One region of the Martinezella sp. CNPSo 3959 genome, then DNA from elsewhere that is predicted to be linked to it. Evidence: riboswitches for the same ligand, from Rfam matches in the RefSeq annotation. Region 1 holds a riboswitch; each other region holds the start of a gene.
The links. A riboswitch is a leader RNA that binds a small molecule or an ion and turns the genes downstream of it on or off. The one in region 1 is predicted to bind cobalamin.
Positions count from the first base shown of each region.

Region 2: another riboswitch for cobalamin. It lies ahead of AC13RE_RS27635 (aromatic ring-hydroxylating oxygenase subunit alpha); the one in region 1 lies ahead of cobU (bifunctional adenosylcobinamide kinase/adenosylcobinamide-phosphate guanylyltransferase).
Region 3: another riboswitch for cobalamin. It lies ahead of AC13RE_RS20960 (ABC transporter substrate-binding protein); the one in region 1 lies ahead of cobU (bifunctional adenosylcobinamide kinase/adenosylcobinamide-phosphate guanylyltransferase).

Region 1 is NZ_JBXSOV010000001.1:643,338-647,464, reverse strand. Features, by position in the region: gene AC13RE_RS03310 (chloride channel protein) at 1-1,336, opposite strand, end outside; cobalamin riboswitch at 1,517-1,915, shown strand; gene cobU (bifunctional adenosylcobinamide kinase/adenosylcobinamide-phosphate guanylyltransferase) at 2,057-2,581, shown strand; gene cobW (cobalamin biosynthesis protein CobW) at 2,587-3,636, shown strand; gene cobN (cobaltochelatase subunit CobN) at 3,873-4,127, shown strand, end outside.
Region 2 is NZ_JBXSOV010000021.1:32,791-36,917, forward strand. Features, by position in the region: gene AC13RE_RS27630 (hybrid-cluster NAD(P)-dependent oxidoreductase) at 1-778, opposite strand, end outside; gene AC13RE_RS27635 (aromatic ring-hydroxylating oxygenase subunit alpha) at 781-2,025, opposite strand; cobalamin riboswitch at 2,123-2,326, opposite strand; gene AC13RE_RS27640 (DUF6656 family protein) at 2,676-3,293, shown strand; gene AC13RE_RS27645 (L-threonylcarbamoyladenylate synthase) at 3,353-4,127, shown strand, end outside.
Region 3 is NZ_JBXSOV010000011.1:23,236-27,362, reverse strand. Features, by position in the region: gene AC13RE_RS20970 (ABC transporter ATP-binding protein) at 1-282, opposite strand, end outside; gene AC13RE_RS20965 (FecCD family ABC transporter permease) at 279-1,316, opposite strand; gene AC13RE_RS20960 (ABC transporter substrate-binding protein) at 1,320-2,336, opposite strand; cobalamin riboswitch at 2,502-2,757, opposite strand; gene AC13RE_RS20955 (GGDEF domain-containing protein) at 2,838-3,983, opposite strand.

The DNA.
Region 1 (4,127 bases):
CGCGCAAGTGGAAGCGCCATGTGGCGAAGGAGTAGCCGAAGGTCGTGCGCACCACCAGCGAGGAGGTGATGACCGCCGCCAGAACCAGAGCAGTGATCGGGAAATCTCCGGTGATTTCGAGCGCCAGGAAGGTCATCGTCAGCGGCCCGCCAATGATCGCGACGGCAAGCGAGCTCATGCCGACGACTGCGTAGACGGCCGGCGTCAGCGTGGCGTGATCGAAATAGGGTGCGCAATAAGCGAAGATCTTGCCGAGCAGCGCGCCCATGAACAGGGAGGCAAAGAAGAGTCCGCCTCTGAAGCCGGAGCCGATCGAAACTGCTGATGCCAGGGATTTCAGGATGAAGACGCCGATAAGTGCGCTCAGCGTCACATCGGTCGAAAGATTGAGATGCAGGGCGCCATGGCCGGCAGACAGAACCTGTGGTGAGATCAGCGCCAATGTTCCCACCACCAAGCCGCCAAGCGCAGGGCGGAAGGGCGGCGCGATCGAGCTTTTGCGTGCCAGCTCCTCGACCCATGCGACGCCCTGCATGATCAGGATGCCGATACCGGCGCAGAAGGCACCCAGCAGGATGGCAGGAAGATAATCAGCCGGAACGATCGCCCCGAAATGATCGATATCGATGGCGAAGTCGTCGCCGGCGAGCAGTCTTGCGATCATGGTCGATATCAGCGCCGAGACGACGACGGGTGTCAGGGTCACGATCGAATAGCTGCCGATGATCAGCTCGAAGGCGTAAAAGGCGCCGGTGAGCGGAGCATTGAATGCTGCGGCGATGGCGCCGGCCGCGCCGCAGCCGACGAGCATGCGCAGGTCCGCGCGACGCATCTGCATCTTGTAGCCGAACTTGGAGGCAATGCCCGCGGCGAGCTGCGTGTAACCTGCTTCAAGCCCGACAGAGGCGCCGAATCCATTGGAAATCAGGTTTTGCACGGCCACGATGATGCTGTCGGTCAGCGACATGCGGCCGCCATGCAGTGCATTGGCTTCGATCGGGTCGACCATCGGCTTTTTGCGTGTGCGGGATAATATATAGAGCAGTATGCCGAGAATGATGCCGCCCGCGATCGGTGCGATGAACAATACGGATTTGTCCTGAATTGCCATCGCCGCTGAACTCAAGCGTTCGTAGTCGGTTATGCCGTAGATGACGCTGTGAAACTTGCGCGAGATATAGCTCATCGCCGTTACGGCACAGCCGGATACTATTCCCACCAGCGCTCCGGCGAAGACAAGTCCCAATTCGCCACGGCGCAGCAATGCCCTGAATCGACCGAGATCGAACAGAGCCGAGAAGACGCCGAGGCGTCGCGGTTGGAATTTCTGCAACATGGGAAACGGACGATACGTTTTACTCGAATGCGAGAGCCTACCCTCTATAACCTCCTAACATCAAAGAAATACGGCAAAAAAGCCGTTGGCTTTATGGGAATTTTCAGCCGATTTCGTAATCAGGATGGCGCAGGTCGCATCCATGCCCTTGATTGACTTGAGGTAAGTGAAAGCCTAATCATTGCCGGTATAACGAATGGTTCCTGAGCGGCGATCTGCCGCATGGGATGAAAAGGGAATGTGGAGGGACGGACCCAATCCGGGCGTTCTCATCACAGCCGACCCCGCGACTGTAGAGCGGTCAGGGTCTTTCGTTCGGTTTGAAACCTATTCCATCGATGGTTCGCATGGGGCGAACGGGGCGGGACAGGCTCAAGTCGAAAAAGCCACTGGCGTGGCATCATGATCAACCGGGGCTGGACGCCTCTTATTCTACGAATCGTCCGCCTTTTCATGATGCATTGCCGGGAAGGCGAGAAAGATCCGCTGGCGCACGATCGGGGGCGACCGGTTTCGGTCCGCCCCCGTCGCGGCGCCTTATCCGCGAGCCAGGAGACCTGCCATGCGTGCCGGGCACAGAGCCTGTTCTGGGACGTCAGTTCCGCTGCCAGCACGGAGGTTGTCATGGCGCAAGACGAGTTTTTGGCGTGTAGGCGCCCGTTTTCCGGTTCCAGCGATGTGCTGCCGACCCTCGCTTCCGCCTGGGAGCGGGCATAGCGTATGTCGTCTTCGACTTCCCGAGCAGTCTTCGTCCTTGGGGGCGCGCGTTCCGGCAAATCCAGGTTTGCCGAATCCCTGGTCTCGGACACGGGTCTTGAACGTCACTATGTGGCGACAGGGCAGGCATGGGACGACGAGATGCGCGAGCGCATCGCGAAGCATCGTGCCGACCGCGGCGATCTATGGCAAACGCATGAGGAGCCGATCGATCTTGTCGGGCAGCTTGCCGCCGTCGACGCCGAGGGGCGGGCAGTGCTTGTCGACTGCCTGACGCTATGGGTCACCAATCTGATGATGGCCGAGCGTGACATGGCGGCGGAATTTGCCGCCCTGACCGCCTTTCTGCCGACCGCACGATCAAGGCTTGTTCTCGTCTCCAACGAGGTAGGCTTGGGAATCGTGCCGGAGAATCGCATGGCGCGCGAATTTCGCGATCATGCCGGCCGCCTGCACCAGATGGTCGGGGCGGCGAGTGCCGAAGTTTATTTTATCGCAGCGGGCCTACCGCTGAAAATGAAGGGTTGATGCATATGAACCAGGAAAAGATTCCCGCTACCGTCATCACCGGCTTCCTGGGAGCCGGAAAGACGACGATGATCCGCAACCTCCTGCAGAATGCCGGCGGCAAGAAGATCGCTTTGATCATCAACGAATTCGGCGATCTCGGCGTCGATGGCGACGTGCTCAAGGGCTGCGGCGCGGAGAACTGCACCGAAGACGACATCATCGAGCTGACCAATGGCTGCATCTGCTGCACCGTGGCCGACGATTTCATTCCGACCATGACGAAGCTTCTGGAGCGCGATGCGCGCCCGGATCACATCGTCATCGAGACCTCGGGCCTTGCGCTGCCGCAGCCGCTGGTCGCTGCCTTCAACTGGCCCGATATCCGCACCCATGTCACCGTCGATGGCGTCATCACCGTCGTCGATAGTGCCGCCGTTGCCGCCGGCCGTTTTGCCGACGATCATGACGCTGTCGAAGCCGCCCGCGTCGAGGACGACTCGCTCGATCATGAAAGCCCGATCGAAGAACTGTTCGAGGACCAGCTGACCTGCGCCGATCTGATCGTGCTCAACAAGACCGATCTGATCGATGTCGACGGTCTCGGCCGCGTCCGCGCCGAGGTTGCCTCGCGCACGGCACGCAAGCCGACGATTATCGAAGCGAAGAACGGCGATGTGCCGGCCGCCATCCTGCTCGGCCTCGGCATCGGCACGGAAGACGATATCGTCAACCGCAAATCCCATCATGAACTGGAGCATGAAGACGGCACGCCGCACGATCACGACGAGTTCGACAGCTTCGTTGTCGAGCTTGGCCCGATTGCCGACCCGGCGGCCTTCGTCGATGCGCTGAAGGGCGTGATTGCCGAGCATGACGTGCTGCGCCTGAAAGGCTTCGTCGATGTCCCCGGCAAGCCCATGCGCCTGCAGCTTCAGGCTGTTGGCAGCCGCATCGACACCTATTTCGATCGCGCCTGGACGCCGGGTGAAGCCCGCGCGACCCGGCTTGTCGTGATCGGCCTGCACGAGATGGATGAGACGATCGTGCGCAAAGCGATCGAAGCGCTGGTTTGATCGATGCTGTGTCTTTGTCCAGAAACACCCCCCTCTGTCCCTTGCGGGACATCTCCCCCACTAGGGGGGAGATTGGGAGCTCGCGACTACGTTTTTGCGAAACGGCTGACTACCGAGGTTTTAGTGGCTTCGGATGGTCGTTGGGGTGAGGCATGGCACCAAACAATCTCCCCCTTTGTGGGGGAGATGTCACGAAGTGACAGAGGGGGGTATGCCACCGCATACTCTGACGCCTGATGCACCTTCTCCTGGCTCAAAAGGGAACGATCAACGACGGCGAGGAGGCGATCGATCTCGGGCAGTCGCCCGGTGATATCCTCTTTCTGTCGGCTGCCGATACCGAGCTTGCGGCGATTGCCGCAGCGCATGGTGAGGGCGGCCGTTCCCTTCGGCTTGCGAGCCTGATGAGCCTCAAGCATCCGATGTCCGTCGATACCTATGTCGACAGGACAGCGCGGCATGCGAAGCTCATCATCGTGCGAGCGCTGGGA
Region 2 (4,127 bases), on a different contig from region 1:
TGGCCGGCTGGAAGCTTTCCTGATGGTAGCGTGACATGTCGAAGCCGTGCGCTTCCAGCATGGAGCGCACGGCATCCATGAAGACTTCCGGGCCGCAGCAGAAGATGGTGCGATCCATGAAATCGGGCGCCAGCAGGCCGATCTTCGCCTTGTCGATGCGGCCCTTCAGCCCCGACCAGAGATCGGTGCGGCCGCAGCCTTCGACGATGAAGCCGAGATCGAGGTTCGGCATGAAGCGGGCGAGATATTCGAGCTCGGAGCGGAAGATGATGTCCGTCGGGCTGCGCGAGCAATTAACGAAAGTAATGTCAGACAGTGGTGCTATGTCCGACATATACCGCGTCATCGACATCATCGGCGTGATGCCGGAGCCGGCCGAGACGAAGAGATATTTCTCGCCCGGATGACGGATGTGGCTGAAATCGCCCAGCGGGCCGAAAGCCTTGATGCGCATACCCGGCTTCAGGTTCTCGAACATCCAGCGCGTGCCGATGCTATCTTTCTGCGCCTTCACCGTCACGGCGACAGAGAAGGGCCGCGACGGCGTGGATGATAGCGTATAGGTGCGCATGACCGGCTCCGGAGCCGTCGGCAGCTCCAGCGTCACGAACTGGCCCGGCAGATAGCGGAACCAGTTGTCCTTGTCGGACCCGAAGGTGAAGGTCATCACGTCGGGCGCTTCGGGCGTGACCGAGAGACATTCAAGCAAATGCTGCCTGTCGTTCCAGGGCTGCATCTGGTCGAGGTGTCGATGCGGATGGGAGACGGCCATGTTCATACTCAGGCTACCGCCGACAGCTTGGCCTGGTCGCCCTGCAGCCGGTTGATCATGAAAGTCGTGTACCATTCGACGAACTGCATGACGCCGCCTTCATGGATTTCCGAATAGGGACCGGGCTCATAGGCCGGCGAGCGGATGCCGAAGGCATTTTCCTCAACGATGCGGCGGTCCTGGTCGTTGGTTTCAGTCCAGACGTGTGTCAGTTCCTCGAGATTGTAGTCGACACCTTCGACCGCATCCTTGTGAACGAGCCACTTCGTGGTCACGGCGGTTTCCTCGGCGCTGATCGGCAGGACGCGGAAGGAGATCGCGTGGTCGCCAAGGATGTGGTTCCATGTCGTCGGATAATGGAAGAGCAGCATGGTGCCGATGCCATTGATCGTAACGTCGGGCGAGAGTGGCCGCCTGACGGCGTTCTGGCCGGACATGGTGTAGCTTTCGGCGCCTTCGATCAACGGCATACGGGCGGTGCGGAACTGTCCGTCAGGAGAGATCTTGAATTCGCTCGGCAGGCCGGCGGCTTCGCAGCGCGCCCAGTGCTCGGTAATGACGGGATCGCTCATCGCGCCCTGCACGCCGGTAACCGTCGGAGCTTCCGGGAAGGTGCGGCAGAGTTCGGGGTGATTGGCCGCGCAATGGTAGCATTCGCGGTTGTTTTCCCAGACGAGCTTCCAGTTGCCCTTTTCGATGATCGTGCTCTGGAAGGCGACCTTGGCTTCGCTGATATGATGCGGGGCCATGTAGGGCTCGATCGTGGCGCGAACCGGTGCGAAATCCGGAGCGTTCTGTGCCAGGCAGATGAAGATGTAGCCAGCGACGCTTTCGCAGTGAACCGGCTTCAGCGAATGCTGGCTCTTGTCAAAATCCTCAGCCATCTGACGGGCAAAGAGCAGGGAGCCGTCAAGCTCGTAGGTCCATTGGTGATAGGGGCAGACGAGCTTTGCCGACGATCCGCGCTCGGTCGTACAGACGCGCGAGCCGCGGTGGCGGCAGCTATTGTGGAAGGCGCGGATGACCTGATCGCGACCACGGACGATCACGACGGGATAATCGCCGATCTGGACGGTGAAGTAATTGCCCGCCCGCGGCACTTCGCAATCATGGCCGATGAACAGCCAGTCGCGATAGTAGATCGTCTCCATGTCGAGCTTGAAGTAATCCGGATCGGTGTAGAAGGGTTGCTCCAGGCTCAAACCTGCCCGGTGGTTCTTCAATTGCCGCAGAACTTTGCTGCCGATATCCATTTGCCTATCCTTGCGCAATACCGGAAGACGAGCAGAGGACATGCAAGGCCGTTGGGGACGGCCGAAAGCAATGCCCCGACCGCCCGCCGCGGTCAGTAAACCATATGTGCCCAAGGCTGGTTTCCGGGCTCTGGAGCGGCCCTGTTGCCAGGACCCCATGGCACCTTCCCAGACCAATCGGCCCAGTGGCTTTATCCGCCATGCCTCACTCCACCACCGTTGCGGGGGCAGCGCCGGATTTTGACCGGCTTCCCAATTCTCCGTCTCCCTAGCAGACGGCACCTTGAGATTGATATCATCATAGCTCTCGGCCGCGTCTGCCGCTGCGCTGCAATGCGACATCGGCTTCGAATTTGACGACAGGCGAAACAGGGCGATGAGACGGTTGCATATCCTGAGAATATTGACAGGTAATTCAATTGCTTGAGCGCATGCATCGGAGATGGTCAAAGCATCGCATATCCATTCCACCAATGACGCTTTATCCTGATTGCGACAGGTCGGCGAACGGCCGGTAATCAGGGGAATAATTGGGCGGCAGAAAGCGCCAACGGAGCCGCTATCGGGGCGCCTTCAATCCGGCGCGATCAAGCTCGGCTCAAGCTCCGTGGTTCATCATGTCACCAAAGAGTTTTATAGCGAGATCCGGCATGGCCAAACTCAGATATTTCGACGCTGGGAAGCCCGCCGAGCCCGAACCGGCGCAGCCGGTATCGACGACGGGGTACACCGAATTCCTGCGCACCGGCCGCATCAACCGCAGCAGGCCGCATTGGCTGGCGGAAGAGCGGGAATACCTCACCCACGAACAGGTGGCCGAACGCACGGCGCTGAAGCTCAGGGACGCCGGCGAGAAGACCCACGACCGGCTCAACAATTTCCATAGGTCCATCCGCTTCCCGAAGCTCATCTTTCATCACACGCTGAAGGACACGCCGCATCTCGGCTATTGCCACGTTACCGCGGCGCGGACACAATTCGCGCATTATGAGGACGTGAACTGGGCTTTCTATATCGCCAACTTCTTCGCCCGGATCGGCCAGGAGGAAAACTTCTTCGAAGACATCAGCCTCAAATATTCGCGGATGTATTTCGCTGTCGCCATCCATCCGGACAAGGAGGCCGAAGACAAGAAACTGACGATCAACCGCGACGTCAGAGGCAACGGCGTACTGTTCCACACCCACGATCCGCAGATCGCCATCCGCAATGTTCTTCTCCTCGGCGCCCGCAACGAGCAGCTCCGCGACATCATTCGACAGCTTTGACGATTGATCCGAAAACTCGAAGAGCATAAGAAACGGCCTGAACTGCAAGCAGGCAGGCCATGGCACGACACATAGACATTCTCGAACATCCGCAAACGGCGATCGAAGTTGCGACAGCGACTCTCACCGAGGGTCTACCGATCGGGCTGCCGACGGAGACGGTCTATGGCCTTGCCGCCGATGCCACCAATCCCGCCGCCATTACCCGGATCTATGAGACGAAGGGGCGGCCGCGCTTCAATCCGCTGATCTGCCATATGAGCGACCTCGCCATGGCCGAGCGCTATGCGGTCTTCGACCCCATCTCGCGCAAGCTCGCCGAAGCCTTCTGGCCCGGTCCGCTGACGCTGGTGCTGCCGCTCAAGCCCGATAGCGGCATCCATCCGCTGGCAACCGCCGGCCTCGACACGGTCGGCATCCGCGTGCCGCAGGGCTTTGCCGGCGAGCTGATCCGCGCCTTCGACCGACCGCTTGCAGCACCCAGCGCCAATACCTCGGGCAAGATCAGCGCCACCAGCGCAGATCATGTGGACGACGACCTTGGAGAGCGGATTTCTCTTATTCTCGACGCCGGATCATCGGTTGTCGGCGTGGAGTCGACGATCGTCAAGGTTGAGGATGGCGAGATGCGCCTGCTGCGACCTGGTGGGCTGGCGGCGAGCGAGATCGAGCGGGTAGCCGGTAAGGCACTGAAGCGCAAGAAGAAGGCTTCCGCTGCCATCGAGGCGCCAGGCATGCTTGCTTCGCATTATGCGCCGGGAGCGGCGGTGCGGCTCGACGCCACGGAGGTTTCCGCAAGCGAGGCGCTGATTCGCTTCGGCACGCCAGACATTC
Region 3 (4,127 bases), on a different contig from region 1:
CATCACTGTGACCTGCGTATCGGTCGTCGCCTGCTGCTCGACGAGCGCGATGCGACGGGCAATATCGCTCCGCGAGATCGAGGCAATATCGCTGCCGCCGAGCCGGATGACCCCGCTTTTGACCTTCCGCAGCCGGCAGATCAGCCTGAGCAGGCTGGATTTTCCCGAGCCGTTCGGCCCAAGGAGCCCGAGCACCTTGCCTTTTTCCACCGTCAGGCTGACGCCGTTGACGATGAGGCTATTGCCGGCTGCAAAGGTTACCGTGTCCACAGCGATGCTCATGCCGTCCTCCGGGCGCGATAGAGAATGAGGGCGAAGGCCGGAGCCCCGAACAAGGCCGTGACGACGCCAATCGGCAGAATCTGCTGGGGAATGATGACCCGCGAGATGATATCGGCCGCGACCATGAAGATGGCGCCGGCCAGAGCCGCTGCCGGCAAAAGTCGGTCATGGCTCGGCCCGACGACAAAGCGGGCCGCATGCGGAATGACGAGCCCGACAAAACCGATGGAGCCGACGATACTGACGACCGCTGCCGTCATGAAAGCCGTCACGCCCAGCAGAACGACTTGGGCGCGCTTGACCGCAATGCCAAGCGATGCGGCAGCATCCGTGCCGAAGATAAAGGCATCGAGCACGCGGACATGCGCCATGCAGACGGCAAAGCCGATGATGGCGACCGGCCCGGAAAGATAAACGTCCGGCCAGCGCACGCCGCTCATGGAGCCGAGCAGCCAGAACATGACGCCCCTCGCCTGCTCCGCATTGGCCGAGGTGGTGACGATATAGGAGGTGAGCGCGTTGAAAAGCTGCGAACCAGCGACGCCGCATAGAATGATGCGCTCGCTCGTGCCGCCAACCCCGGCAGCAAGCAGGCCGACGAAAAGAAAGGCTGCAACTGCGCCGAGGAAGGCGCCGCCAGAAAGGCCGAGAATGCCGTAGCCAAGACCGAGGATCATGATGCAGACCGCCCCGGTGGAGGCACCGGCGGAAATGCCGAGCACAAAGGGTTCGGCGAGCGGATTGCGCAGCAACGCCTGCAAGACCACCCCGCTCAAGGCAAGCGACGCACCGGTGCTTGCAGCAACGAGCGCGCGGCTCAGGCGATAGTCCCAGACGATCCCCTGATGGATCCGGCTGAGTTCGAAGCTCGTTCCGAACAATCGGTTCGAAACGGCCTTTACGGTCGTCGACAGGGGGATCGAAATCTCGCCGATCGATACGGCGAGACTGATCATGAAGGCCAGAAGAATGGCGGCAGCCATGGCGAGCGCCAAGAGCGCCCACCATGTCCTGCGTTTTGCGGCGAGACCCATATCTTACTGCGCCAAGCCGAAGGACTTGATGCCCTTGGCCAATACTTCAATGCCGTCGATGGTGCGGATGGTCGGGTTCATCGACTGCGCATCCATCATGACAAAACGCTTGTTCTTGACGGCGTCGAGCTGGCTGGTGACGGGATCTTTTTCGAGGAAATCGACCTTGACCTTCGGATCGTCGGCCGCATAGCGGCGGCGATCCATGGTGGCTATGACGATCACGGCTGGATTGGCCTGCGCAATAGTCTCCCACCCGACCATCGGCCATTCCTCTTCCGTCGTCACCACATTTCTGGCGCCGAGCGTCTTCAGGATATAGGCTGGCGCGCTGTTCTTGCCGGCGATATAGGCATCGCCATTGACCTCCTTGCTGGAGAACCAGAACACGATCGGAAGATCCTTGGCCTTGGCAGCGGCAATCGAAGCGACTGCATCCGCCTCGCGCTTTTTCAGATCCGCGATCAGGGCATCGCCACGATCCCTAACGTCGAAGATCTGCGAGAGCTCGGCGATTTCCTGATAGACCAGATCCATCGTGAAAAGTTCTTTGCGCACGCCGTCGCCGCCATCGGCGTTGACCTTGGCAACACAATCGGTCGGTGCAAGATAGGTATTGATGCCGAGCTCGGAAAATTGCTGGCGCTTGCCGACGGTACCCTGCGCGCCGACGTGCCATTCGAATTCGGCCGCGACGAGATCCGGGGCCTTGCCAACGACGGATTCGAAGCTCGGATCGTTATCGGCAAGCCGCGGGATCTTGCTGTTCGCCTCGGCATATTGCGGCGGAACCGGGCCGACCCAGACCGCCGTTCCGGCAATCTTGTCGGCAAGGCCGAGCGAAAAGAGGATTTCAGTCATGCCCTGGCCGATCGAAACGATCTTGGCCGGAGCCTTTTCAAAAGTGACCTGCTGCCCGCAATTATTGATGGTGAGAGGATATTGGGTGGCGGCAAAGCCGGAGCCGGCAAACCCAGTCAGCCCAAGTGCAAATGCAATGGTCGTCAAAAAATGGCGCATGAAAGATCTCGATAGGATTAAGGAAACGGGGCGGCGTCAGCGCGATCGCGCTGAGAAAGACGGCCGCCGGCTGCGGAGATCCCAATCAAGGCCGATAGATGTCGGATAATGTCGAAGGCGCAGGTCAATCATTCTCTGTCCTTTCCGGGCATCCCCGCCCGGCTGATTGGATCGTGATCGACGGCAGGTCTCCTGGCTTGCGGATCTCTGACGATCATCGGCCTTCCCGCAAGCATGCTTGCAGTGGCGCGGCTCAAAGCCTCAGGAAAGAACCAGCAGGCTGGTCATTCCCGGATGATCGGCAATCCGCTTACAGTTGCGGGGGCAGCCACGGTCTAGGTCCCGCTTGGGTCATCCTCACCGTGTTCCCTATTAATCCCCGCGGAGTCTTCCTTGGGGAACCGTCACGTCCAGTTATTCCGGACTGCCCCGTTCCGTCAAGGATGCTTGGATAGGAAATGCGGAAGCGCGGTGCTCATTGCGGAAGGAATGACCGCCAGCCTATGCGGCCTCCGCCAGTTCCACGCGATTTCTACCGCCCGCCTTCGCGCGATAAAGTGCCTTGTCGGCGGCCTCAAGCACATGTTTGAAATCCGTCGTCGGTTCGAGGGAGCAAGCAATCCCGATGCTGACTGTGACATGGACGGCTTCCTGCTCGAACATCAGGGTTGTGCCCTCGATGTCCTTGCGAATTTTCTCCGCGACAGCAGCCGCAGCCCGCGTATCGGTGTTGGGCAGCAGCACGACGATCTCCTCGCCGCCGTAACGGGCGGCAATGTCGGTCTTGCGCACGGTTTGCCTGATGACATCAGCCAACCGCGCCAGAACGGTGTCGCCAAAGGCATGGCCCCAGCTGTCGTTGATCTTCTTGAAGTGATCGATATCGAGCATGATGATCGAGAAGGGGATGCGCCGCATACCGGCCTCCTTGGTGCATCGATCACCTTCACGCTGCAGTACGCGGCGATTGGGAAGCTTTGTCAGCGGATCGAGGCTCGCTTCATTCTCCAGCGCGCGCTGGATGCCGATGCGATATTGCTCCCGCTGCAAGAGATCCGACAACAGCATGACACCGAGGATATTGACGATCGTCACCGGAAGTGTTGCCGAGATCAGAAGGGCACGCGCAACCGCCCACGGCAAAAGGAAGACAACCACAATGGATGAGCAGGTCGCCAGACCGAACAGAGCCGATCGCCGCCAGCCCGTGCCGGTCCATTGCCGTGGCAACAGACTGAGTACATAGCCCACGGTCGCAACGATTACGATGCCGGCAACGCCGATCACGGCGCCCATACCGCCCACCATGTACCGAAACAGCGCCATCATTGCCGCAGCGACAATGGTTCCCAAAAGGCCGCCATAGATTGGCGTAAGGACAAGGAGGATCGACCGGCCATCCTGGATCACACCTGGCATCCATTGGATGGGATCGCCCATGGACAGGATGCCGACCAGCCCGAACAACAGCCCGACGGCCACGGATTTCAAAGCGCCGCGCTCGACGATACGGATGACCCAGGAATAGGCATAGACAATAATCGCCACCTGGCCGAGGACACGTATTAGCGAGATCAGATGTGCTTCGACTTCCATGGCGATTCCCAGTCTTCGCAGCGCGCCGCGATGGATGAGCTGCGGCGGCATGGTCGAAGTCCTTACGAGATACCATGCGATCTCTAAAAATAGTTTATATGCCTCTCATCGATCGGCAGCATCGCGGCACGAATTGACGCATTGCGCTTGCGATAGGCCTGCCCTATGACTGAAACCTTATCCGCGAATGCGGTG